One region of the Gordonia marina genome, then DNA from elsewhere that is predicted to be linked to it. Evidence: riboswitches for the same ligand, from Rfam matches in the RefSeq annotation. Region 1 holds a riboswitch; each other region holds the start of a gene.

Region 1 (7,655 bases):
CCCCGTTTCGCTCGACGTCCAGGCGAGCTGGTCGCCGTTCGCACGCTTCCGGGCGTCGGGCAGCGGCCCGGCCACGACGGTGGACCTCGCGGAGGACGGCGAACCCGTCGAACGGCTCGTGGAACGCCAGAACACGCTCACTCCCGACGATCCCGCGCGCACACCGTGGGCGGCGGCGGTCCGCGCGGGCCGGGCGCTTCTCGACCGCGTCGCCGAAGCCGATCCGGCCGCCGCCGAGCGGATCCGGGACTATCCGGCGTTCGCCTTCATTTCCGAGACCACGCGCCCGGCGGAGGCCGCCGGCCCCGATGACGACCTGTACCGCACCCTTCTGACCGGATCGCGGACCGTCGACGGCGTCCGAGTCCTCGCGTACCTCGACCAGCACGGCGGCCTGCCCCCGGAAGTGACCGGCGACAGCGGCGCCGACCTCGCGGAGGTGGTCGCGCGGTGGCGGACGGCGATGGACGCCGAATGGGGCATCGGTGCCGTCGCGGCGCCGGACAGCTGGATCGGCGACCGGCTGGAGTACTCGTTCGCGCTCGCCGCCCCGCCGCTTCCCGACGGCGGAACGGGGGTCGCCGAGCCGACCGGACCGGTCGTGCTCGCCGGAAGCGAATACGACGGCAGCGGAGTGTCGTGGGCGCAGGTCGACGCCGTGGATCCGGTGCCGGACTGGGCCGCCGACCTGACCGGCGGTCCCGGTACCGGGACGCGCATCGTGTCGCTGCTGCCGGCACCGCTGAGCTATCCGTCGATGCCCGCCGACCGGTTCTGGGAGTTCGAGGACCGCCGGGTGAGTCTCGGCCGGGTCGGTGGCGGGTCGACCGACCTGGTCAAGATCCTCGCCGTCGACTTCGCCACGGTGTTCAGCCCCGACTGGTATCTCGCACCGGTGGAGGTGCCGGTCGGGGCGGTCGCCCGGGTGGACTGGGTGGTGGTGCGCGACACTTTCGGGTTCGCGACCCTGGCCGGCACCGCGGCGGGCGAGCAGACGAGCCGCTTCGGGCGGCAGTACCGCGCCGAGCCCGACGGTGGGGCGGGCTCGGCGCCGTCGTACATCGCGGTGCTCCCGAGCGTGCTCGCCTCGCTGACCTCGGCGCCGAGTGAGGACGTGTGCTTCCAGCGCGACGAGGGGGCCAACCTGGCCTGGGCCGTCGAACAGGCGGTGCCGGGGCCGAGTGGACGGCCGGTGACCCGGGACTGGTCGCTCGCCGACTTCGAGCCACCACCGGCGAACAGCGCGGACGCCGAACTGGTGTGGCGGCTCTCGACGCCCGTCCCGCGGAGCTGGACCCCGCTGGTGGCGACCCAGCCGAACGACGGCCGGTTCCTGCTGCCCGCGCGGATGTTCGACACGGCCACCGACGAGCTGCGCTCCGCGTTCGGCGACCTGGTCGCCGAACTGCGTGGCCGCGGAATCCGGGACGAGGAGATCCCGCCGGAGGGCATTCGCGTCCGGGTGCAGGACCAGCTCTGCCGCACCCCGGACGGCCGGACCTGGGTCTGGCGGGGTCGGCAGAAAGACCTGTGGCGCGGGGAGGCCTCGTCCGGCCTGCGCTTCGACGACACCACACCGAACAACCGGAACAGCTGAATCACCAGGAGGAAGACATGACAACGATCACCATTGCGGGCAGCGTCGGGCGCGGCGGCAAGAACTTCCCGGCGGACGTCGAGAGCATCGGAGCGGCGTTGGCCGAGATCGGGCCGGATCGGGGCGGGGCGGCGGAGCAGCCGTCGACGCCCGATGAGCTGATCGCCGCGATCGAACGATTCCAGGAACTGCAGGACCTGCCCGTCGCGGACGGCCGGGTGGACCCGGGCGGAGCGACGCTCGCGAAGATCGGTGCGGTCATCGATGCGACGGGTCAGCCGCCCGTGCCGCTCGTGGCCGGCGATCACCTCTGGTACTACGACGGCCAGGGCAACGACCGGGCCATCGCGGGGCCGCAGGTCTGCACGGCGCGGAACATCCCGCGCCGCACCTGGTTCCCGACGTCCAACCCGGGCGACCGGAACGACTACTGCGACAACGGCAAGCACATCTTCAACGTCGTCCTGTACGACACCGAACTGCGCATGGGGCAGCCGCAGTTGCTCGGCGGGAAGGGGACCTACGCGTGGCTCAACAACAATCCGGGGAACCTGACCAGCGACGGGGGCTCGTACGATCAGTTCCCCGGCAAGCTGAACTGGCACGACTTCATGATCTTCCCGGATCACGACACCGGCTTCGCGGCGATCCGCCCGTGGCTGCAACGGAACGGCTACCTGCCCCGCACCATCGAGGCGACGTTCCAGAAGTACGCGCCGCACGGTGACGGCCGCAATTCGCCCGAGCAGTACGCGGCCGACGTCGCCGCTGCCGCGGGAGTGCCGGCGTCGACCGTGCTCGCCGACCTGTCGGACGACCAGTGGCAGTGCCTGCTGAACGGCATCGAGCGGGTCGAGGGCACGGTGGAGGGCACCCGGTTCACCTACGACGATCCGGACATCCCGGCGCTGATCGCCCAGGTGGCGCTGGAGGTCTGAGTTTCCGTGCGACCGACCGCCTTGTGCGACGGCGGCGTCCGTGATGGGATGGCGGAGCGACACGGGGTGCCGGTCGCGCTCTCTCCGGAGCGTGCATCGGCTGAGATGACACCCGTCGAACCTGATCCAGTTAGCACTGGCGAAGGGATTGTCACGTTCGGCGTTCCGCGATGATCTGCGGGTCGTCACTGCGGCCCGGTCGGCGCCGGGCGACACGGCAGTCTCTCGCCCGACGCCCGAGAGGCACCCGATATGGCATTCCCGGTACGGTCCCTGTCTGAACAGATCGTCGTCGTGACCGGCGGCGCGCGAGGACTCGGCGCCGCCCTGAGCCGCGCCTTCCTCCGCGAAGGCGCCCGCGTGGTGATCGACTACCACTCGTCGAAGCGTGCGGCCGAGGCGCTTGCCGCCGAGTTCCCGGCGTCGGCGCTGCCGGTGCGTGCCGACGTCCGCGACCGCGCGGACGTCGAGGCGATGATGGCCGGCGCGGCCGATCACTTCGGTGAACCGGTGACCACGGTCGTCAACAATGCTCTCGCCCACTTCACCTTCAACGGCGACGCCCGATCACCCGCGGACACCATCGGATACCCGGAGTTCGCGGCTCAGTTCGCCGGTTCCGTGGAAGGCTCGCTCAACGTGATTCAGTCGGCCGTGCCGGCTATGGCCGACGCGGGCTTCGGCCGGGTGATCAATATCGGCACCAACCTGTTCCAGCATCCCGTGGTGCCCTACCACGACTACACCGCCGCGAAGGCGGCGCTGCTCTCGCTGACGCGGACCTTTGCCGACGATCTCGGACCGCGCGGAATCACGGTCAACATGATCTCGGGCGGACTGCTCCGCACCACGGATGCGTCGGCGGCCACCCCGGAGCCGGTGTTCGATGCCATCGCCGCGGGCACCCCGCTGCGTACGGTCACGACGCCGGAACAGCTCGCCGACGCCGCACTGTTCTTCGCCTCGCCGTGGGCGCGCGGAGTGACCGGTCAGAACCTGATCGTCGACGGCGGCCTGGTGAAGGGCTGAGCCGGGTTCAGTGCGCTTCGGTGAGACCGAACGACGGGAAGAACACGTACGTGGTGCCGCCGCGTTTGACGGTGCCGTAGATGGCGCAGAGCACCAGGCCGGGACCGGTTTCGACGACGCCGCCGCGCACCCCGTTCGACGGGATCACCGCGAGGGCGCGTTTGAGGGCGCTGACGGGCGTGGAGTAGGCCGTCGCCGGGATCGGGGCGGCCTTGGCATGGCTGACGACGGCGTCGAGCACGGTGTCGATGAGACCGCCGAGCGGGGTGTCGAACCCGCCGCGCAGCGTGTTCAGGTTCAGCCAGGCGACATGGATGCCCGACTTGTCGCCGAAATCGGCGAAGATCCCGCCGACCGGCACGAATCCGCAGAGGATCTCACCGCGGCGGACCGCGTTGAGACTGAAACCGGCGACGCTGAGGTTGCCGACGCCCGGCGTGTACGGGCCGGCCACGGCGCCGCCGACGCCGATCGGGAGCGTCAGATCGGTGCTGAAACCGAGCGTGGGGGTGAAGGCGTTGATGCCGAGCTGGCGGAGCAGCTTGTTGGCGGCGCTCACGCCCTCGGCGGGAATCTGCGGCGGCTGCACCGGCGCGTAGGAGCGGGCCACCTCGAGGGCCTTGCTCGCCGGGCGCGCTGCGGCCTGGGTCGCCGCATCGGCGGCACGGTTGACCAGTGACGATGCCTGATCGGCGACGGCGGAGAGTCGTCGAGCCCCGAGGTCGGCCACGCTGCTCATGGCCCAAACGATACAACGAACGTTGGCATGATCGACAATCGGTGACGGCGGACACGCACAATGGAGACGCACACCACTCGAGCCCGGAGGCCGCCATGGCGAAGATCGTCCCGAACATCTGGTGCAACGGCACCGCCGAAGAGGCCGCGGCGTTCTACGCGTCCGTCTTCCCCCGCACGCGGGGCGCGGTGATCGCCCGCTACCCCGACGAGGGGCTGCCGGACTTCCAGCGCGAGATGGCCGGGAAACCACTGATGGCCGAGGTGGTGATCGACGGCTACCAGCTGATGCTGATCAACGCCGGGCCCGAATTCAGCCCCAACGAGTCGATCACCTTCCTGCTGAACTTCGACCCCGACCGCGACCCCGACGCCGCCGGCACGCTCGACGCGGTGTGGGCCGGCCTGGTCGACGGCGGCGAGGTGGTCCGGGAACTCGGCGAGTACCCGTTCAGCCCGCGCCACGGCTGGGTCCGCGACCGCTACGGCGTCACCTGGCAACTGCTGTTGAACAATCCCGACGGAGAGACGCGCCCGTTCGTGATGCCGTCGCTGCTGTTCTGCGGCCCCGCGCAGAACCGGGCGCGGGCGGCGATCACCAAGTACACCGGTCTGTTCCCCGATTCCGGGATCGGCATGGTGGTCGACTATTCGACGACCACCGGTGCGGTGCGCCCCGATTCGGTGATGTGGGGCGACTTCCGGCTGGCCGGCCAGTGGTTCACCGCGATGGACTCGATCGAGCCGCAGGACTTCTCGTTCACCTGCGGCGTGTCGTTCCAGGTGAACTGCGACGGCCAAGAGGAGATCGACCGGCTCTGGGCGGCGCTCTCGGCGGTCCCCGAGGCCGAGCAGTGCGGATGGTGCGCCGACGAGTTCGGTGTCAGCTGGCAGGTGGTGCCGGGCGACCTGGGCGAGCGGATGGTCACGCCGGAGGCGTACCGGGCGATGCTGGGCATGAAGAAGATCGTGCTGGCCGATCTCCCGCTTCCCTGAGCGCTTCGCCGGTATGACCGACGGCCGCGCGAGTCGGCGCGGCCGTCGGTCATGGGTGGTTCCGGGAGCCGTCAGACCCGAACGGGTTCGCGGGCGCCGTCATCGGCGGACGCGCCGGTCGCCGGACCGCCGAAGGCGGTGATGCCGTCGCCGTCGTCGACCATCTCCAGCAGCTGGCCCTCGGCGAGGGACTCGGCCGGCGCTTCCTTCTGCACGCTGGTGGCCAGCGGCTTCGGCTCGATGAACAGCAGCGCGATCAGTGCGATCACCGCGAGCGGCACCAGGCACAGGAAGATCGGCAGCAGCGCGCCGTTGTAGGCGTGGATGATCGGCTGGCGTACCGCCTCGGGCAGGCCGTTCACCACCGAGGGGGTGAGCTGCTTCAGGGTGCTCTCGCCGCCCTCGGCGGGCAACTCGCCGGAGGCCATCCGCCCCATGATGGCGTCGACCAGGCGCGAGGTGAAGATGGAGCCGACGATCGCCGAGCCCAGGGTGGCGCCGACCTGGCGGAAGTAGTTCATCGACGCCGTCGCGGTGCCGACGATCCGCAGTGGGAACGAGTTCTGCACGATCAGCGTCAGGATCTGCAGAGCGAGGCCGATACCGACGCCCAGAACGGCGAGGTAGGTGCACATCAGCCAGGTCGGGCTCTCGACGCGCAGGGTCGACAGCAGACCGAGGCCGACGGCGATGATCACCGAACCGACGATCGGGAACGCCTTGTACTTGCCGGTGGCGCTGACCACGCGGCCGGAACCGATGGAGGCCACCAGCAGGCCGCCCATCATCGGGATCATCAACAGACCGGCGTGTGTCGCGGTGACGTGGGTGACCATCTGGATGTAGGTCGGCATGTAGCCGAGCGCGCCGAACATGGCGACGCCGATCATCAGCGCGGCGATGGTGCTCAGGGTGAAGTTGCGGTCGGTGAACAGGGCCAGCGGGATCACCGGATTCTCGGCACGGGTCTCGGCCCAGCAGAAGGCCGCGGCCGCGGCGACGGTCGCCACGATCAGGCCGATGATCTGCGGGGAACCCCAGGCGTACTGTCCGCCGCCCCAGGTGCAGACCAGGACGAGCATGGTGGTGGCCGCGGCGATCAGGCTCATGCCGAGGTAGTCGAGCTTCGGGCGCTCGGTGCGCTCCACCGCGGGCAGCTTGAGGAAGACCAAGCAGGCGGCGAGAGCGAGGACACCCAGCGGGATGTTGACCCAGAACGCCCAGCGCCAGCCGGGGCCGTCGGTCAGCCAGCCGCCGAGCAGCGGTCCGGCGACCGAGGAGACGGCGAAGACGGCACCGATGGCGCCCATGTAGCGGCCGCGGTCGCGGGCCGGGACGACGTCGGCGATGGCCGCCTGCGACAGGATCATCAGACCGCCGCCGCCGAGTCCCTGCAGGACGCGGGCGGCGATCAGGACGTCGATGTTCGGCGCGAGGCCACCGACGATCGAGCCCACGATGAAGATGCCGATGGCCGCGAGGATCACCGGTTTGCGGCCGAGGAGGTCGCTGATGCGGCCGTAGACCGGCATCACGATGGTGCTGGCGAGGATGTAGGCGGTGATCACCCAGGTCATCTGCTCGACGCCGTTGAGCTGTCCGACGATGGTCGGCAGTGCGGTCGATAGCACGGTCTGGTTGAGGGAGGCCATCAGCATGGTGATCATCAGGCCGATGAAGAGGAAGAGGATGTTCCGGTTCTTGCCGGATACGGGCTGGGTCATGCGAGATCTTTCAGAGCGTTGCGGAAGGCGGTCATGGCGTTCTTGACGGCGGCGGGGTCGGGATCGTCGAACGGTCCGGGGTCGTCGCCGTGCGCGAAGCGGAGTACGGCGCCGGAGAGCAGGATCAGGGCGCGGGCGCTGTCGGCGGCGCTCGCCGGGCTGTGCTGCTGGGCCAGGCGCTCGGTGAGCGCGTCGACGAGCAGTTGTTGCGTCGCGTCGCGATGGGATCGGATCCGGTTGATGAGTTCCGGGTACCGGCCGACGATGACCGCGATGTCCTGACTCGGGCGGGGTCCGACGGAGGCCAAGGTGGTCACCGTCAGTTCGAGGGCCTGCGCGAAGCGATCGGCCCCCGCGTCGTCGCCGGCCGGGGGAGCCGGGTGGAGGAACGACTCCAGCGCGTGCGGTGGAATGCGCGGCTCCGAGATGCCGAGGACGGCGTCTTCCTTGGTGGGGAAGTAGTTGAAGAACGTACGACGGGAGACGCCGGCGCGTTCGGCGATGTCGCTGACCGTCGCGGCGGCGAGCCCGTCGCGCAGGGTCAGCTCGACGGCGGCGTCGTGAATGCGCCGGAGTGTCTCGGCGCGCTTCTGTTCACGCGGGCTGGTCGTAGTTTCTTGCACTAGTGCAGTA
Region 2 (7,655 bases), on a different contig from region 1:
CCTCGACGCAGTTCTTCGGCACCCTGTTGTTCAACGTCAGTACGACGTCCGCGCTGATGGCGCACACCGTGAAGGGCGAGCAGCACCTGGTCTGGAACCCGGACGCCGGCGGGTCGGTCGCCTTCCTCCTGAGCGGCGGCTTCGTGCTGCTCGCCCTGTGGCGCGCCGGGCATCCGTTCTGGTCGCCGCGCCTGCCGGACTTCTGGTCCGGGCACGTTAACCTGTGGGGCTGCATCGCCTTCGGTGTCGCGGCGGCCGGCGCCTTCGTCGACAACACCGGCGGCACGCTCGACGCGGCGCTCGCCAACTGGGGCACCTTCATCGGTGGCCTCTGCTTCCTCGTCTCGTCCGCGATCTCCCTGCCGGGCTGGCGCTGGAACCGGAAGTGATGTCGGGAAAGCGGGCCGACAGACGACGAGATCGAGTTGCTGTCGATGGGGTTCGCGGCGATCCTGGCCGGGTGATTCCTGATCGCGTCATCGCGGCATGGCGGCGACGTTTGCGCGCGATCGCGGGCACCGAGGTGGGAGCTCCGGATATCCACCTCTCCGGGGAGGAAGCGATCGCGCTGCTGGGCATCGAGCCCAGCACGCAGCCGTCGTCGGTCTCTGCCAAATACGAGGTCATCGTCCATACGAGGCGATTGAGTATTCTGACGTCGGCATTCGCCTCGCTGCGCAGTCCGGACACGCTGACCAGGAAGAAGGCCGGCGGCCGTCAACGAGACGATGACCTCATGGTCGCGACGCTCGTCGAGCCTGGCGACGTTGAGTTGGAGGGGAGTGGCCACCCGCTGCGTTACCGGCGCGGCGAACTGCTCATCACCAGCAATACGGACGAGTATCTCGGGCCGGCGTTCGGGCCCGTGGCGGCGGCTGGCGTCCTGATTCCGCGGCGTCTTCTCGGTACGCGCCGGCGGGTCCTCAAGCGGGTGGAGCAGCCGTATATCGCCAGTAGTCTGCTCGCCCGGTCGACGGCCGCGTTCCTGGCCGGTTTCGCCGTGTCGGTCGCGACCGGGGTCATCGCGGAGCCATCGGCGGAGACCGAGCAGGCCGTGCTCGGCCTGGTGATCTCGGTACTCAGTGAGTCGCCGGGGCGGGACATCAAGCTCACCGACCCGGCGTTCGTCCGCGAGGCCGTCGCGGACCTGATCGAGCGCTACTATTCCGACCCGGACTTCGGGGTCGACGTGATCGCCGATGCGCTGCATCTGTCCCGGCGGCAGGTGTATCGCTACTTTGAGGCCACCGAGCAGTCGCTGGCCGCCCGCATCGCCGATCGTCGGTTGCAGGCCGCGGTCGATCTCCTCGAAACGCAACCGCGGATGTCGGTCAGCGCGCTCGCCCGGCAGAGTGGGTTCGCCTCGGAGGCCGCCTTCCGCAGCCGGTTCCGGGCCGGGCTGGGCTACGGTCCGACGGAGGCGCGGGTGCGGGTGCTCAACGGGGAGGCGCTGCCCACAATCGGCCCAGCGGACTGACCGGTCCGTGCCCGGCGCCGAGCGGATAGGCGGCGCGCAGGCATTGCGTCACCCAGTCCTTCCCGAACGCGACGGCCTCGGGGACGTTCCGTCCATGGGCGAGCGCCGCCGCGGTCGCCGCGGCGAGGGTGTCGCCGGCACCGTGGTCGTGGGCGGTCGGCACGCGGGGGGCGTCCAGGAGTGAGAACCGCGCGCCGTCGAACAGCAGGTCCGGGCTGCGGTCGCTGCCCCGCAGATGACCGCCCTTGACCAGCGCCCAGCGTGCGCCGAGCCGGTGCAGTTCCCGGGCCGCCGCCTGCTGGGAGGCGTCGTCGACCACGTCGATGCCGGTCAGAATCCGCGCCTCGTCGAGATTCGGGGTGACCAGCGTGGCGCGCGGAAAGAGCAGTTCGACGAGGGTGGCGCGGGCGTCGTCGGCGAGCAGCGGGTCGCCGTGCATCGAGGCGCAGACCGGGTCCACGACCAGCGGGATCGGTCCGGCCCCGCCGATGCCCGCGGTGTCGAAGGCCTCGGCGACCGCCGCGATGATCGGCGACGACGCCAGCATCCCGGTCTTGACCGCACCGACGCCGATGTCGGCGGTGACCGACGCGATCTGCGCGGCGACGATCTCCGGCACGACCTCCTGCACCCCGGTGACCCCGAGCGAATTCTGCACGGTGACCGCGGTGAGCGCGACGCAGCCGTGCACACCGGCGAGCGCGAAGGTGCGCAGGTCGGCTTCGATTCCGGCGCCGCCGCCGGAGTCCGAACCGGCGACGGTCAGCACGCGCACCGGTGTCGTGCCCGGCGGCGGCAGCGGGAGCGGCGCCGGTGTCACACCGCCTCCACCGGCAGATAGATCTCGCTGCCGGAACGGCGGAACTCGTCGGACTTGGCGGCCATGTCCGCGGCGATCCGGCGGTCGATGTCCTCCTGCGTGACCAGACCGTTCTCCTCCGCGTATGTGCGCACATCGGCGGAGATCCGCATGGAGCAGAACTTGGGGCCGCACATCGAGCAGAAGTGCGCCGTCTTCGCGGTCTCGGCGGGCAGCGTCTCGTCGTGGTACTCGCGGGCGGTGTCCGGGTCGAGCGCCAGGTTGAACTGGTCGGTCCAGCGGAACTCGAAGCGCGCCTTGGACAGGGCGTCGTCGCGCTCCTGCGCCCGGGGGTGGCCCTTGGCCAGGTCGGCGGAGTGCGCGGCGATCTTGTAGGTGATCACGCCGACCTTGACGTCGTCGCGGTCGGGCAGCCCGAGGTGCTCCTTCGGGGTGACGTAGCAGAGCATGGCGGTGCCGGCCTGCGCGATCATCGCGGCGCCGATCGCCGAGGTGATGTGGTCGTAGGCGGGCGCGATGTCGGTGGCGAGCGGGCCGAGCGTGTAGAAGGGCGCCTCCTCGCAGAGCTCCTCCTCGAGCCGGACGTTCTCGACGATCTTGTGCATCGGGACGTGGCCGGGGCCCTCGATCATCACCTGCACGCCGTGGCTCTTGGCGATCTTCGTTAGCTCGCCCAGGGTCCGGAGTTCGGCGAACTGCGCCTCGTCGTTCGCGTCGGCGATCGATCCGGGGCGCAGGCCGTCGCCCAGGGAGAAGGTGATGTCGTAGCGGGCGAAGATCTCGCAGAGCTCGTCGAAGTGCGTGTACAGGAAGCTCTCGGTGTGGTGGGCGAGGCACCACGCGGCCATGATCGAGCCGCCGCGGGAGACGATCCCGGTGACCCGGCGCGCGGTGAGCGGCACGTAACGCAGCAGCACCCCGGCGTGCACGGTCATGTAGTCGACGCCCTGCTCGGCCTGCTCGATGACGGTGTCGCGGTAGATCTCCCAGGTCAGCGCGGCGGGATCGCCCTTGACCTTCTCCAGCGCCTGGTACATCGGCACGGTGCCGACCGGAACCGGGGAGTTCCGCATGATCCACTCGCGGGTGACGTGGATGTCCTTGCCGGTGCTCAGATCCATGATGGTGTCGGCGCCCCAGCGAGTGGCCCAGACCATCTTCTCCACCTCCTCGGCGATGGAGGAGGTGACGGCCGAGTTGCCGATGTTCGCGTTGACCTTCACCGCGAAGGCCTTGCCGATGATCATCGGCTCGGACTCCGGGTGCCGGTGGTTGGCCGGGATCACCGCGCGGCCCTCCGCGACCTCGCGGCGGACCAGCTCGGGGTCGCAGCCCTCGCGGGCGGCGATGAAGGCCATCTCGTCGGTGACGATGCCCGCGCGCGCCCAGGCCAGCTGGGTCGACGCGGTGTGGCCGCGCTCGGTGGGGACGGGCCCGGGCCGGTGCCACTGCGCGCGGGCCGGCTCCAGACCCGCCTCGAGATCGATCTCGGCGGCGTCGTCGGTGTACGGGCCCGAGGTGTCGTACAGGTCGAGGTGGTCGCCGTTGGTGAGGTGCACCCGGCGCGACGGAACGCGCAGGTGGCCGACGGTCTGGTACTGCTTGGTGCTGCCCTCGATGGGGCCGCGGGTGACGGTGGATGCAGAGACAGCGGTGCTCAAGGCAGACTCCCTACGCCGGCATTACCCGGACAGGTTCGTGCGGTCGGCGACCGCCCGTCGCCCTCTCAGCCCTCGGTTCGCGAGAGCCCCCGTGTGTGATGTGTGCGCGCGTATCGGCGCACTGCCGAGACTACGCGAACGACTTCCCGGCTTTCCAGTACGCCATGGACTTCACGCCCTTGCGGCCGAGCTGGAAGTCGTTGCGGAGGATTCCGGTGACCGCCCGGGTGCTCTTGCTGTCCAGCGCCACCCAGCCGCGGTGGCCGGATGCGTCGAACGCCGCCGCGCGGACGGCGTCGACCAGCGCGGCGCCGTCGTTCTCCCGGCGGATCCAGGTGAGCGTGTCGTGTTCGCTCACGTGGACGTCGAGGTCGCGGTCGTCGTCGTGCTGGTATTCGAACCAGATGGTCGCCGGGGCGCTCGACCCGGCGGCGTCGCGGGCGTCGAGCAGCGAGTTGATCGCCGGGAGCGACGCGGTGTCGCCGGCGATCAGCCAGCCGGCGGGTTCCGGGTCGAGGGAGAAGTCGCTGCCCATCACCGTCACCTGGAGGGTGTCGCCGGGCTGGGCGCCGCGCGCCCAGCGCGCGGCGGTGCCGTCGTGGATGGCGAATTCGATGTCGAAGGTGTCGGTGTCCGGGTCGGGATCGACCAGGGTGTAGCCGCGCTGGTGCAGCGCGCCGTGATCCTCGAACCAGAGACGGATCCACATGGTCGGGTGCTTGGGCATCTTGGCCAGCAGTCCGCCGCCGGTGAAGCCCAGTCGGAGGTAGTGGTCGGTGACGGTCTCGGTGCGCGTGACGATGATCTCGAAGTCGTCCGCGCCCATCAGCTTCATCACCGCGCCCTGCCAGCCGCGGCCGGGTGTCTTGGTCTGCGTCGCCATGTCGGCTCCCTCCGTGTCGTCACTACTGAAAGGTAAGCCTACGCTAACTAGTTGTCCGGGGTCCGCCGCCCGGCCCGCGGTCCGGCGTCGACCGGGATTCGCGGCGGTCGTGGACGGGCGCGGCGGTCGCCGGTGACTCGGGTCTCGACCGGTGCCGCGGAGACGATGCCGACTGGCTCGGGGGTGGCGGCGGTCAGGCGCCGAGGCGGGCGCGGACGGCGGCCTTGTCGACCTTGCCCACCGCGGTCACCGGCAGGCCGGTGGCGAACTCCAGGCGGTCGGGCAGCTTGAAAGCGGCCAGACCGCGGTCGGCGAGGAACGCCCGCACGGCGGGCAGGTCCAGCCGCGACGACGGCCCGGACGGCACGACCACCGCGCAGATCCGCTCGCCGAGGGCGTCGTCGGGCACGCCGACGACCGCGGTCTGCCACACCGACGGATGCGCGAGGAGGTGCTCCTCGATGTCGTCGGCGGCGACGTTCTCCCCGGCGCGGATGATGGTGTCCTTGATCCGGCCGGTCACCGCGAGGTGGCCGGACGGCAGCCGGCGGACGCGGTCGCCGGACCGGTAGAAGCCGTCCGGGGTGAAGCTGCGGGCGTTGTGTTCGGGGGCCCGGTAGTAGCCGCGCAGTGCGGTCGGCCCGCGCACCAGCAGCTCGCCGTCCTCACCGTCGGCGACGTCGTGGCCGTCGTCGTCGACGATCCGCACCTCGTCGAACGACGACATCGGCGCGCCCTGGCTCACGTGCACCAGCTCGCGCGGATCGTCGAGTCGCGTGTAGCAGATGAAGCCCTCGGCCATGCCGAAGACCTGCTGGACCACATCGCCCAGGGCGGCGTCGAGGGCGATCGCATCGGATTCGGCGAGGCGGGCGCCGCCGACCTGCAACAGGCGCAGCGACGACAGGTCGGCGGGCTCCCACTCGGTGGCGGCGCACCACAGCTGGGCGAGCGCCGGGACCAGCGAGGTCACCGTGACGCGGTAGCGCTCGATCAGCGCGAAAGCGCTGTCCGGGCTGGGGTTGCCGGTCATCACGGTGTGCGCGCCGACGTCGAGCGCACCGAGCAGGCCGGGGCTGACCATCGGGAAGTTGTGGGCCACCGGCAGCGCGGCGAGGTAGACGTCGGCGGCGGTGAGGCCGGCGATCTCGGCCGAGCGGCGCGCGGTGTAGGCGTAGTCGTTGTGCGATCGCGCGATCAGCTTCGGCAGGCCGGTGGTACCGCCGGAGACCTGGAACAGCGCGGGGTGATCGGGGTCGGCGCGGTGGTCCCGGCAGCGCGCGGGGTCGTCGTCCGGGAGCGGAGCGAAGGCGCCGGAGTCGCCGTCGATCAGGACCTGCGCGACGCCGGGCACCCGGCGGCGGAGTTCGGCGGCGAGGTCGCGGTAGTCGTAGCCGCGGCGGTCGTCCTCGGTGACATAGGCGACGGCGCCGGACCCCGCCGCGAGGTGCGCGATCTCGTTGATCCGGTGGGCCGGAAGGGTCAGGACCGGGGCGGCGCCGGCGCGGAGCAGAGCGAGCACGGTGACCACGAAGGCGGCCGAGTTGCCCAGCTGCACCACCACCCGGTCGCCGGGTTCGATGCCCAGCGCCGCGAAGCCGGCCGCGCGCCGCGCGCTCGCCCGCCACAGCTCGCCGTAGGTCAGCGTGGTTCCGGTCGCCGCATCGGTGACGGCCGGGGCGTCCGGAGTGCGCTCGGCGGACGCCGCGGCGGGCGCCCAGAGGGGCGCGCCCGACATCAGTCCGGCCTCGCGGTAGGCGGCCTGACGCACCGGGTCCGGCGGCAGGTATCCGTCCGTGAGTGAGGCCGCCGCGGGGTCCGGGGTCATCGAAGTCACCACCTCCAGGAATGGGAGTTTAGGGAAGCCTTAGCTATCGTATATGTCATCGAACCCTAGTCCACGAGGAGCGACGGCATGACGGCAGCGCACCCGCGGCCAGCGGCGCCGGATTCGGCCATCGAGGTCGCCGGACTGGTCAAGACCTACGGAGACGTGCATGCCCTGGACGGCATCGACTTCGCGGTGCCGCGCGGGCAGATCCTGGGTCTGCTCGGACCGAATGCGAGCGGCAAGACGACCACCGTCTCCATCCTCGCGACGCTGCAGCGCCCGAGTGCCGGCGTCGCGCGGATCGACGGATACGACGTCACCGCGCACCCGGGCCGGGTGCGCGAACTGATCTCGCTCACCGGCCAGTACGCGGCACTGATGGAGGGTCTGACGGCCGCGGAGAACCTGTCGTTCTTCGGCCGCCTCACCGGTCTGCGGCGGGGCGACGTCGCCCGGCGGACCGCCGAACTGGTGGAACTCTTCGACCTCGGCGAGGTGGCCGACCGCCGGGTGGGGCAGTTGTCCGGCGGCATGCGCCGCCGCGTCGACATCGCGGCCGCACTGGTGACCAGGCCGAGCGTGCTCTTTCTCGACGAGCCCACCACCGGTCTGGACCCGCGCAGCCGCAACGCCGTCTGGGAGACCGTGGCCGGATTGCGCGCCGAAGGCATCACGGTGCTGCTGACCACCCAGTATCTCGAGGAGGCCGATCGGCTCGCCGATTCCATCGTGATGCTCGGCGCCGGGAAGGTGGTGGCCGCGGGGACGCCGGAGGAACTCAAATCTCAGGCCGGTGCGCAGACCTGCGAACTGGTGCTCGCGCCCGGCACCGATCCGGCCGCCGTCGCCGCGCTGCTCGGGAGCTTCACCCTGCTGCCGCGGACCGACGACGGCGTCCTGGCGGTCCGCGCCCCGGACGGCATGGCGACGGTCGCCGAGGTGATCGAGGTCCTCCAGACCGCACGGATCGACGTCGCCGACAT
Region 3 (7,655 bases), on a different contig from region 1:
GCAGCACATTCCGACCGGCATGCGTCAGCGCACTGCGTACCGTCGACTGCTGCCCACTCACGATCGCGCCCTTCCGTGACGATGCCAACCCTAGTCGGGAACCGCGTGCTGTACGCGCGCACCCGGTAGCGTGGTCGGGGAGAGTGTCGCGGAGGGAGGATTCGGGTGCGCGGAGATGGCGACGGCTGGGTCTTCGACCCCGACGGCGCGCGGTATTGGGGACGGCACGGTGCCGCGGGTCTCCTGCTGTGCACGCCGATCGGCGACGGCCTCGGGGTGCTGCTGCAGCACCGCGCGGTGTGGTCGCATCAGGGCGACACCTGGGGCCTCCCGGGCGGCGCCCGGGACTCGCACGAGTCGGCGATCGACGCGGCCCTCCGCGAAGCCCATGAGGAAGCCGGCATCGACCGGGACCTGATCGAGGTCCTGGAGTCCGAGGTGACCCACGAGGCGGTCAGCGGCTGGACCTATACGACGGTCATCGCGCGCGTGCCCGAACCGGTCGCCACCACCGCGAACGGCGAATCGGCCGAACTGCGCTGGGTGCCCGAGTCCGGTGTCGGCGACCTGCCGCTGCATCCCGGCTTCGGGAGCGCGTGGCCGACGCTGCGCCTGCGCCTGCGCTGACGACGCGGGGTGCCCTTCCGGTTCGTCGGCCACTGCCGAATACCGGCCCACGAGGGAAGATTCCCCTCGTGGGCCGACATACGAGAACGGCCGACCGGCCGCGCGCCGCTCAGCCGCGTCGCTGCCGGCCGGTCAACTGGTTGGCGGCCGAGATCAGCGCGCGGATGGTGGCCTCGTCGCCGGTCGCGGCCCGGCCGTGTGCCCAGCAGCACGCGCCGTCGCGTCGGCACATCAGATACGCGGAGACCTCGCCGCCGGAGCCGTCGGGTGCCGCCGGACCTTCGTTCTGGTGGTAGAGCGAGACGATCTCGACGCCGGCGCCCAGGCCGTACAGCATCTCGCTCATCGCGCCGATGGTCCCGAAGGCGGTGGCCTCCAGATCGACCAGCCGTTCGTCGACGGTCAGGGTGGCCCGGCAGTGGATGGCGTCGCCGGGCTCGGGTTCGGTGTGCAGTCGTTCCAGGGTGATCGGGCCGGCGCTCATGGCCGGGGCCTCATGGTGATCATGCCGCCAGCTTGGGCGAGCACTGCGAACGGTAGGCATCTCGGGGCTTCTTTCCGGTCGAAATCTGAATGACCGACGAAAGTCCTTCGACAAGCTCAGGAAGCGAGGGAGCCGAGATCAGGAGGCAGTGACGAACCCGCAGCGGGGGGTCGGTCTGAATCAGACCCCGCTGCGGCGGGTTACAAGAAGCTTCTGCCACGACATGATGGGAAGAGCCTACTCCTCCGGCCGCGACGCGCAAGTGGTTTCACACGCCGACCGCAGCGCATGCGCGGCGCCCGCCGGATCCGCCGCCGCGGTCAGGGCCCGGACGACGACGATCCGCGAGGCTCCCGCGGCGACGGTCTCCGGGACCCGCGCCAGGTCGATGCCGCCGATCGCGAACCAGGGCTTGGTCTGCTCGCGGGTGGCCGCGGAGGCGGCGCGCACCAGGTCGAGGCCGGTGGCGGTACGGCCGGGTTTGGTGGGTGTCGCCCAGCAGGGGCCGGTGCAGAAGTAGTCGACGGCGTCGTCGGCCAGCGCGTCGGCGAGTTGGGCCACGTCGTGCGTGGACCGGCCGATCACCACGTCGGGTCCGACGATGCGGCGGGCGAGCGCGGGTGGCACGTCGCCCTGGCCGAGATGCAGTACGTCGGCGCCGGCGAGGGCGGCGATGTCGGCGCGGTCGTTCACGGCGAGGAGCGCGCCGGCCGCGTGGGTCAGCTCGCGCAGCCCGGCGAGCGACTCCAGTTCCTCGCGGGCTTCCAGCACGCCGAACCGCTGCTCGCCGGCCGACCCCTTGTCGCGCAGCTGCACGATGTCGACGCCGCCGTCGAGCGCGGCGGCGACGAACTCGAGCAGGTCGCCGCGTTCGCGCCGCGCATCGGTGCACAGGTACAGGCGGGCGGAATCCAAGCGAGAGCGGGCGTCCATGCTGACGACGGTAGGCTAGGAGCAGCGCAAGAACGACACGGGTGCCCGGAGGATCGCCGGGCTGAGATCGCGGGGCCGCCCCCGCCGACCGTCGTACCTGATCCGGGTAATGCCGGCGAAGGAAGGTCTGAACGTGGAACGAGAATTGACCGTCGTCGGCGGCGGAGCCGTCGGGCTGACGTGCGCGCTCGCCGCGGCCGATGCCGGCTGGCGGGTGCGGGTGTACGACGACGGCCCGGCGCGCCGGGCGGCGCACGTGGCCGGAGGGATGCTCGGCTGTCTGGGCGAGGCGCACCCGGGCGAGGACGGACTGCTGGCGGCCTCGGCCGACTCGGTGGTCCGCTGGCCCGCACTGCTCGCCAGGCTCGCCGACCCGGGGGTCTCCACGGCCGCCGACACCCTGCTGGTGGCCGGTTCGGCCGCCGACCGCGCCTACCTCGATGAGTCGGTCGGCTTCGCGCGCGCCCGAGTCCCGTGGGCGGGCGGTGCGACGACCGAATGCACCGCGGCCGATTTGCGGGCCGCGGAGACCGGTCTGACGCGCACCCCGGCCGGTGGTTACCGGTTGTCGGGGGAGGGCGCCGTCGATAACCGGAGACTGCTCACGGCGCTGCGCGCGGCCCTGACCGAGGCCGGGGTGCGGTTCCACGACACCCGGGTGACCGGGCTCGCCGGACTGCCCGGGGACCAGGTCCTGGTGACCGCCGGGCTCGACACGAGCGCGCTGATCCCCGGCGGTCTCGACGGCCTGCGCGGGGAGAAGGGCGAGATCCTGCGACTGACGCGCACGTCGTGGTCGGTGCCGCCGCCGCGGCATGTGATCCGGGCTCGCTGGCACGGGCGCAACGTGTACTTGGTGCCGCGCCCGGACGGCCTGGTGCTGGGCGCGACCCAGTACGAGGCGGTCGACGCCGGTGACCGCGCCCCGCAGGCCGGCGGCGTCGCGGACCTCCTGGGCGACGCCTGCGAGCTGTTCCCGGGCCTGCGCACCTACGAACTCACAGAGGTCGCCGCGGGAATCCGGCCGATGTCGGCCGATGGACTGCCGATCGTGCGGCGGGTGGACGAGCGGACGGTCGTGGCCGCCGGGCACGGGCGGAACGGAATCGCGCTGGCCCCGGGCACCGCGGTACGGGTCCTCCGGCTGCTCGGGAACGTTGTCGAGACACAAGAGGAGAGGAGCGACCGATGGGTGCGGACGGCATCGTCGAGCTGACGGTGAACGGGGAGGTGGTGACCTTCGATCGGGAACCGGACGTGGCCGGGCTGCTGGCCCGGCTCGATCTGCCCGAGCGCGGGGTGGCCGTGGCGATCGACGGCGTGGTGCGGCCGCGGTCGCGCTGGGACGAGCCGATCGGGCGATACGCGGTGGTCGACGTGCTGACGGCGGTGCAGGGTGGCTGATCCCTCGGCGGAGCCGGAGCAGGCCCTGGTGGTCGCCGGGCGGAGGCTGACGTCGCGGCTCATCATGGGGACCGGCGGGGCACCGAATCTCGCGGTGCTCGAAGCGGCGCTGGTGGCCTCCGGTACCGAACTGACCACGGTGGCCATGCGCCGGGTGAGCCCGGGCTCGGGCACCGGCGTGCTGGATCTGCTGCGGCGCTTGAACATCGACGTGCTGCCGAACACCGCGGGCTGTCACACCGCCGCCGAGGCGCTGCTGGTGGCGCAACTCGCGCGCGAGGCGCTCGGGACCGATCTGGTGAAGCTGGAGGTGGTCGCCGACGAGCGTACGCTGCTCCCCGATCCACTGGAACTGGTCGACGCCGCCGCCGCGCTCGTCGCCGACGGCTTCGCCGTGATGGCCTACACCAACGACGATCCGGTGCTGGCCCGCCGGCTGGAGGACACCGGGGTGGCGGCGGTGATGCCGCTCGGCTCGCCCATCGGCACCGGGCTGGGGATAGCCAACCCGCACAACATCGAGATGATCGTCGCCCGGGCCGGGGTTCCGGTGGTGCTCGACGCCGGGATCGGCACCGCCAGCGATGCGGCGCTCGCGATGGAACTCGGCTGCGATGCGGTGCTGCTGGCGTCGGCGGTCACCCGCGCCGCCGACCCGGTCGCGATGGCGTCGGCGATGCGGCATGCGGTGCTCGCCGGGCACCTTGCCGCGGGCGCGGGACGGATCCCGAAGCGTTTCTGGGCGCAGGCGTCGTCGCCGGTCGTGGACTGCTGATCGTCGTCGGTGGGCATTTCGACACGGCCGGGCCCTTGCGGGCCCGTCCGGCTCAATGGGCGGAAGGCCCGTTGGGCGGAGTGAGCGGCGTTGGCAGCTCACTGGGCGGAGGGCCCGTTGGGCGGAGTGAGCGGTGTTGGCAGCTCACTGGGCGGAAGGCCCGTTGGGCGGAGGGAGTGGCGTTGGCAGCTCACTGGGCGGAAGGCCCGTTGGGCGGAGGGAGTGGCGTTGGCAGCTCACTGGGCGGAAGGGCTTGGGGGCGTTTCGACACGGTTCGTCACTTCGTTCCTCACCGGCGGGGCGGGCTGCTAGCGGGCCGGTCGTCCGCTAGCAGCCCGTTGAGCCGTCGAGGCGCTAGCCGAGACGTGTCGAAACGCCCTTCTCGCAGGCGGCTTCCCCGCGCCGCCTAGTCGGGAGAGGACGGCTCGTCGGCGCGGCCGCGGCGCCAGCCGCCGAGCTCCTCGGGGGCCTCGCCGAAGTGGTCGGGGTCGCCGCTGCCGTACCAGGCGACCAGGATCGCGCCGATCACCGCGCCGATGAAGCCGGTCCAGGCGAGCCAGCCGAGGCCGGCCTGCGCGTGGTCGCCGAGGAACGCGACGCCGATCACGCTGGGCGCGGCGGTCTCACCGACCACCAGGACGGCGGTGACGCCGTTGACCGCGCCCACCTGCAGGGCGACGGTCTGGACGAAGAAACCGCTGGCGCCGGCGACGGCGATCGCCCAGGCGGCGGGGTCGGTCAGCACCCGGACCGGATCGAACGGGGCGACGCCCTCCAGGACGCGGACCGCGATCGCGATGACGCCGAACTGCAGGCCACCGCAGAAACCGCCGACGAAGGCCGCGTAGGCGCCGAGCGTGTAGACGCCGACGAGGCCGATCGCGCCGATCACGAACGCGGCGCCGAGCAGCCCCCAGTGGAAGGTGGTGCTGGCGTGGTCGTTCGCGCTCGGCGCGGACGAGATGCCCAGTAGCGCCAGCGACAGCACCACCAGCCAGATCGCCACCCAGTCGCGGGTATGCAGCGTGATGTTCAGGATGAAGGTGCCGACCAGGGCGGTCACGATCAGATTCGCCGAGACGATCGACTGCGCCAGGAACAGCGGCAGGAAGCGGGCCGCGACGGCACCGCCGGCGAAGCCGATGACCACCATCACGGTGCCCAGGATGAAGGCCGGATCACCGAGCGTGGCCACGGTCGACGACATCGACGGGGCCGCCCCGTCGTCGGTGGATTCCGGCTGGTCGAGACCTGTTTCCTCGCGTTCGGCGACCGCGACGCGCCGCGCGCCGAGCGCGCGCAAGACGGTGGACATGCCATACGCAACGGCGGCCATCATCGCGGCGATGATTCCGAGTGCGTACAAGGGGAGTCCTTCGAGGGAAGAGGGGGAATCGGGTTGCATGAGAACGCTATCAGGTGCCCCCGACACGGGGGTCTACGCTGGTCCGCGTGGACGAAGGTAAGCGTAAGCACATCCTCATCACCTTTGGCAGGTCGTTCCTGACCCTGAATCTCGCGAGGCTGCTCGCCGATGCGGGGCATCGGGTCAGCATCGCCGACAGCGTGCCGATCGCCGTGAGCCGCTTCTCGCACGCGGTCGACGGTTTTCACCGGGTCAGTCCGCCGAAGTACCGGCCGCAGGAGTATTGCCGGGAGATCGCCGCGATCGTCGAGTCCGAGGGCATCGACATGGTGATCCCGATTCACGAGGAGACCGACATCCTCTCGATGATGGCCGGGCTCTTCCCGCCGTCGTGCGACCTCTTCCTCTCCGATTTCGCGCTCGAAGATCAGCTGCACAACAAGCTGAAGTTCCAGGAACTCCTGCAGGACTTGGGGATTCAGACGCTGAAGTTCGCGGCGATCACCGGGCCGGAAGACATCGCGAAACTCGACTTCGACGGCCCGTTCGCCGTCAAACAGGCCTACTCACGTGGTTCGCAGGAGGTGTACAAGGCCTACCCCGGCGACCCGCTGACCCAGCTGATCTTCGATCCCACCAACCCGTGGATCGCGCAGGAGTGGATGGAGGGCGACCGCTACTGCAGCTACTCGATCTGCCGCGACGGCGAGGTGTACGCGCACGCGCTGTACCCGGTCGGCTACGCGATCGGCGGCTCGTCGTGCCTGGTGTTCGAGCAGGTGGAGCACCCGGGCATCCTCGAATGGGTGCGAGATGTGGTGCGGCGCACCGGATTCACCGGACACATCGGCTTCGACTTCATCGACCATCCCGAACGCGGGCTGTTCACCATCGAGGCCAATCCGCGGGCGACCAGCGGCATCATGCTGTTCACGCCGGAGAACCGCGTCGACCGGGCCTTCTTCGGTGAGAACACCGAGCTGATCACCCCGCCCACCGGACGCACCCGGATGATCGGCATCGGCATGACGTTGTACGGCTGGCGCAAGGATGCGTTGCCCGGCAACAGTTTCCGCAAGTTCTGGAAGGCGTTCCGCAGCGCCGACGACGTGATCGCCGAGCGCGGCGACATGGGGCCGGCGGCCATGCTGGTGCCGGCCTACATCAACATCCTGCGCAACAGCATCAAGTACCGGGTGGGTCTGGCCGGTGGCTTCATGCACGACCACGAGTGGGACGGTCACCAGATCTGATCCGCTCGCAGAAGTCGACGATGCGCGCAGTCGCGGTGCGGTCCGGATCGAGCATCAGACCCCCGTGCGACAGCCCGTTGATCTGCACGAATTCGGCGCCGTCGATCATCTCGGCGGCGGCCTGGCTGGTCTTCGGCGGGAAGAAGAGATCGTTCTCGTAGGCGATCACCAGGGTGGGCACGTCGATCGCGGCGAGCCGTTCGCGCGTGGGCTCGCCGCGGTTCATCCAGCCGCTCGACGCGGCGAGCTGCCCGTGCTGCCCGTCGGGCGACGTCCATGAACTCTGCCCGTCGGTCAGCATCTCCCGCCAGACGCGCACGGTCTCGCCGTCCTGCAGCGCCGGTGGGGCCAGCGTGGTCATCAGCGTCTCGAACGCCGACACCTCGACGGGGACCTCGCCGAGCCGGGCGAAGAGGGCCAGCTCCATGTCGTTGACCAGCCGGCCGATCTCCGACGAGTTCAGCCCGGCGGTCATGACGACGCCGAGCGCGGTGCCCGGGCGTCGTTCCAGCAGGGCCTGGGTGAGATAGCAGCCCATCGAGTAGCCGACCAGGATGGCCCGCTCGACGCCGAGGTGGTCCAGCAGCAGCGCGGCGTCGTCGGCCATGGTGGGGACGTCGTACGGCGGGGGCGGCGCATCGGACGGGGTCACGCCGCGCGCCGAGTACGAGATCACCCGGAATCCGGCGTCGGCCAGGCCCCGGGTGACACCGGTGTATTCCCAGGTGGCCTGCGGCATGCCCATGCCCGGATTGAGCAGGACGGTGGTGGCATCGGCGGTGGTCGAGCCGTCGACGGCGACCGCGAGCCCGA

What was found. A riboswitch is a leader RNA that binds a small molecule or an ion and turns the genes downstream of it on or off. The one in region 1 is predicted to bind thiamine pyrophosphate.
Region 2: linked by a shared signal. The riboswitch ahead of thiC (phosphomethylpyrimidine synthase ThiC) and the one ahead of ACSEEN_RS17425 (3-oxoacyl-ACP reductase) in region 1 are both predicted to bind thiamine pyrophosphate.
Region 3: linked by a shared signal. The riboswitch ahead of ACSEEN_RS18365 (FAD-dependent oxidoreductase) and the one ahead of ACSEEN_RS17425 (3-oxoacyl-ACP reductase) in region 1 are both predicted to bind thiamine pyrophosphate.

The regions. Positions count from the first base shown of each region.
Region 1 covers NZ_JBPSDN010000034.1:14,024-21,678, forward strand. Annotated here, with positions in the region: gene ACSEEN_RS17415 (hypothetical protein) at 1-1,597, shown strand, start outside; gene ACSEEN_RS17420 (hypothetical protein) at 1,615-2,535, shown strand; TPP riboswitch at 2,588-2,701, shown strand; gene ACSEEN_RS17425 (3-oxoacyl-ACP reductase) at 2,788-3,564, shown strand; gene ACSEEN_RS17430 (hypothetical protein) at 3,572-4,303, opposite strand; gene ACSEEN_RS17435 (VOC family protein) at 4,399-5,298, shown strand; gene ACSEEN_RS17440 (MDR family MFS transporter) at 5,370-7,022, opposite strand; gene ACSEEN_RS17445 (TetR/AcrR family transcriptional regulator) at 7,019-7,645, opposite strand.
Region 2 covers NZ_JBPSDN010000009.1:93,372-101,026, reverse strand. Annotated here, with positions in the region: gene ACSEEN_RS07730 (hypothetical protein) at 1-389, shown strand, start outside; gene ACSEEN_RS07725 (helix-turn-helix domain-containing protein) at 461-1,477, shown strand; gene thiD (bifunctional hydroxymethylpyrimidine kinase/phosphomethylpyrimidine kinase) at 1,437-2,297, opposite strand; gene thiC (phosphomethylpyrimidine synthase ThiC) at 2,294-3,958, opposite strand; TPP riboswitch at 3,949-4,061, opposite strand; gene ACSEEN_RS07710 (siderophore-interacting protein) at 4,089-4,841, opposite strand; gene ACSEEN_RS07705 ((2,3-dihydroxybenzoyl)adenylate synthase) at 5,035-6,669, opposite strand; gene ACSEEN_RS07700 (ATP-binding cassette domain-containing protein) at 6,757-7,655, shown strand, end outside.
Region 3 covers NZ_JBPSDN010000039.1:10,452-18,106, forward strand. Annotated here, with positions in the region: gene ACSEEN_RS18345 (GlnX family signal transduction membrane protein) at 1-61, opposite strand, end outside; gene ACSEEN_RS18350 (NUDIX hydrolase) at 166-627, shown strand; gene ACSEEN_RS18355 (2-isopropylmalate synthase) at 737-1,111, opposite strand; gene thiE (thiamine phosphate synthase) at 1,349-2,044, opposite strand; TPP riboswitch at 2,073-2,185, shown strand; gene ACSEEN_RS18365 (FAD-dependent oxidoreductase) at 2,154-3,260, shown strand; gene thiS (sulfur carrier protein ThiS) at 3,233-3,448, shown strand; gene ACSEEN_RS18375 (thiazole synthase) at 3,441-4,223, shown strand; gene ACSEEN_RS18380 (EamA/RhaT family transporter) at 4,630-5,589, opposite strand; gene ACSEEN_RS18385 (ATP-grasp domain-containing protein) at 5,676-6,842, shown strand; gene ACSEEN_RS18390 (alpha/beta fold hydrolase) at 6,805-7,655, opposite strand, start outside.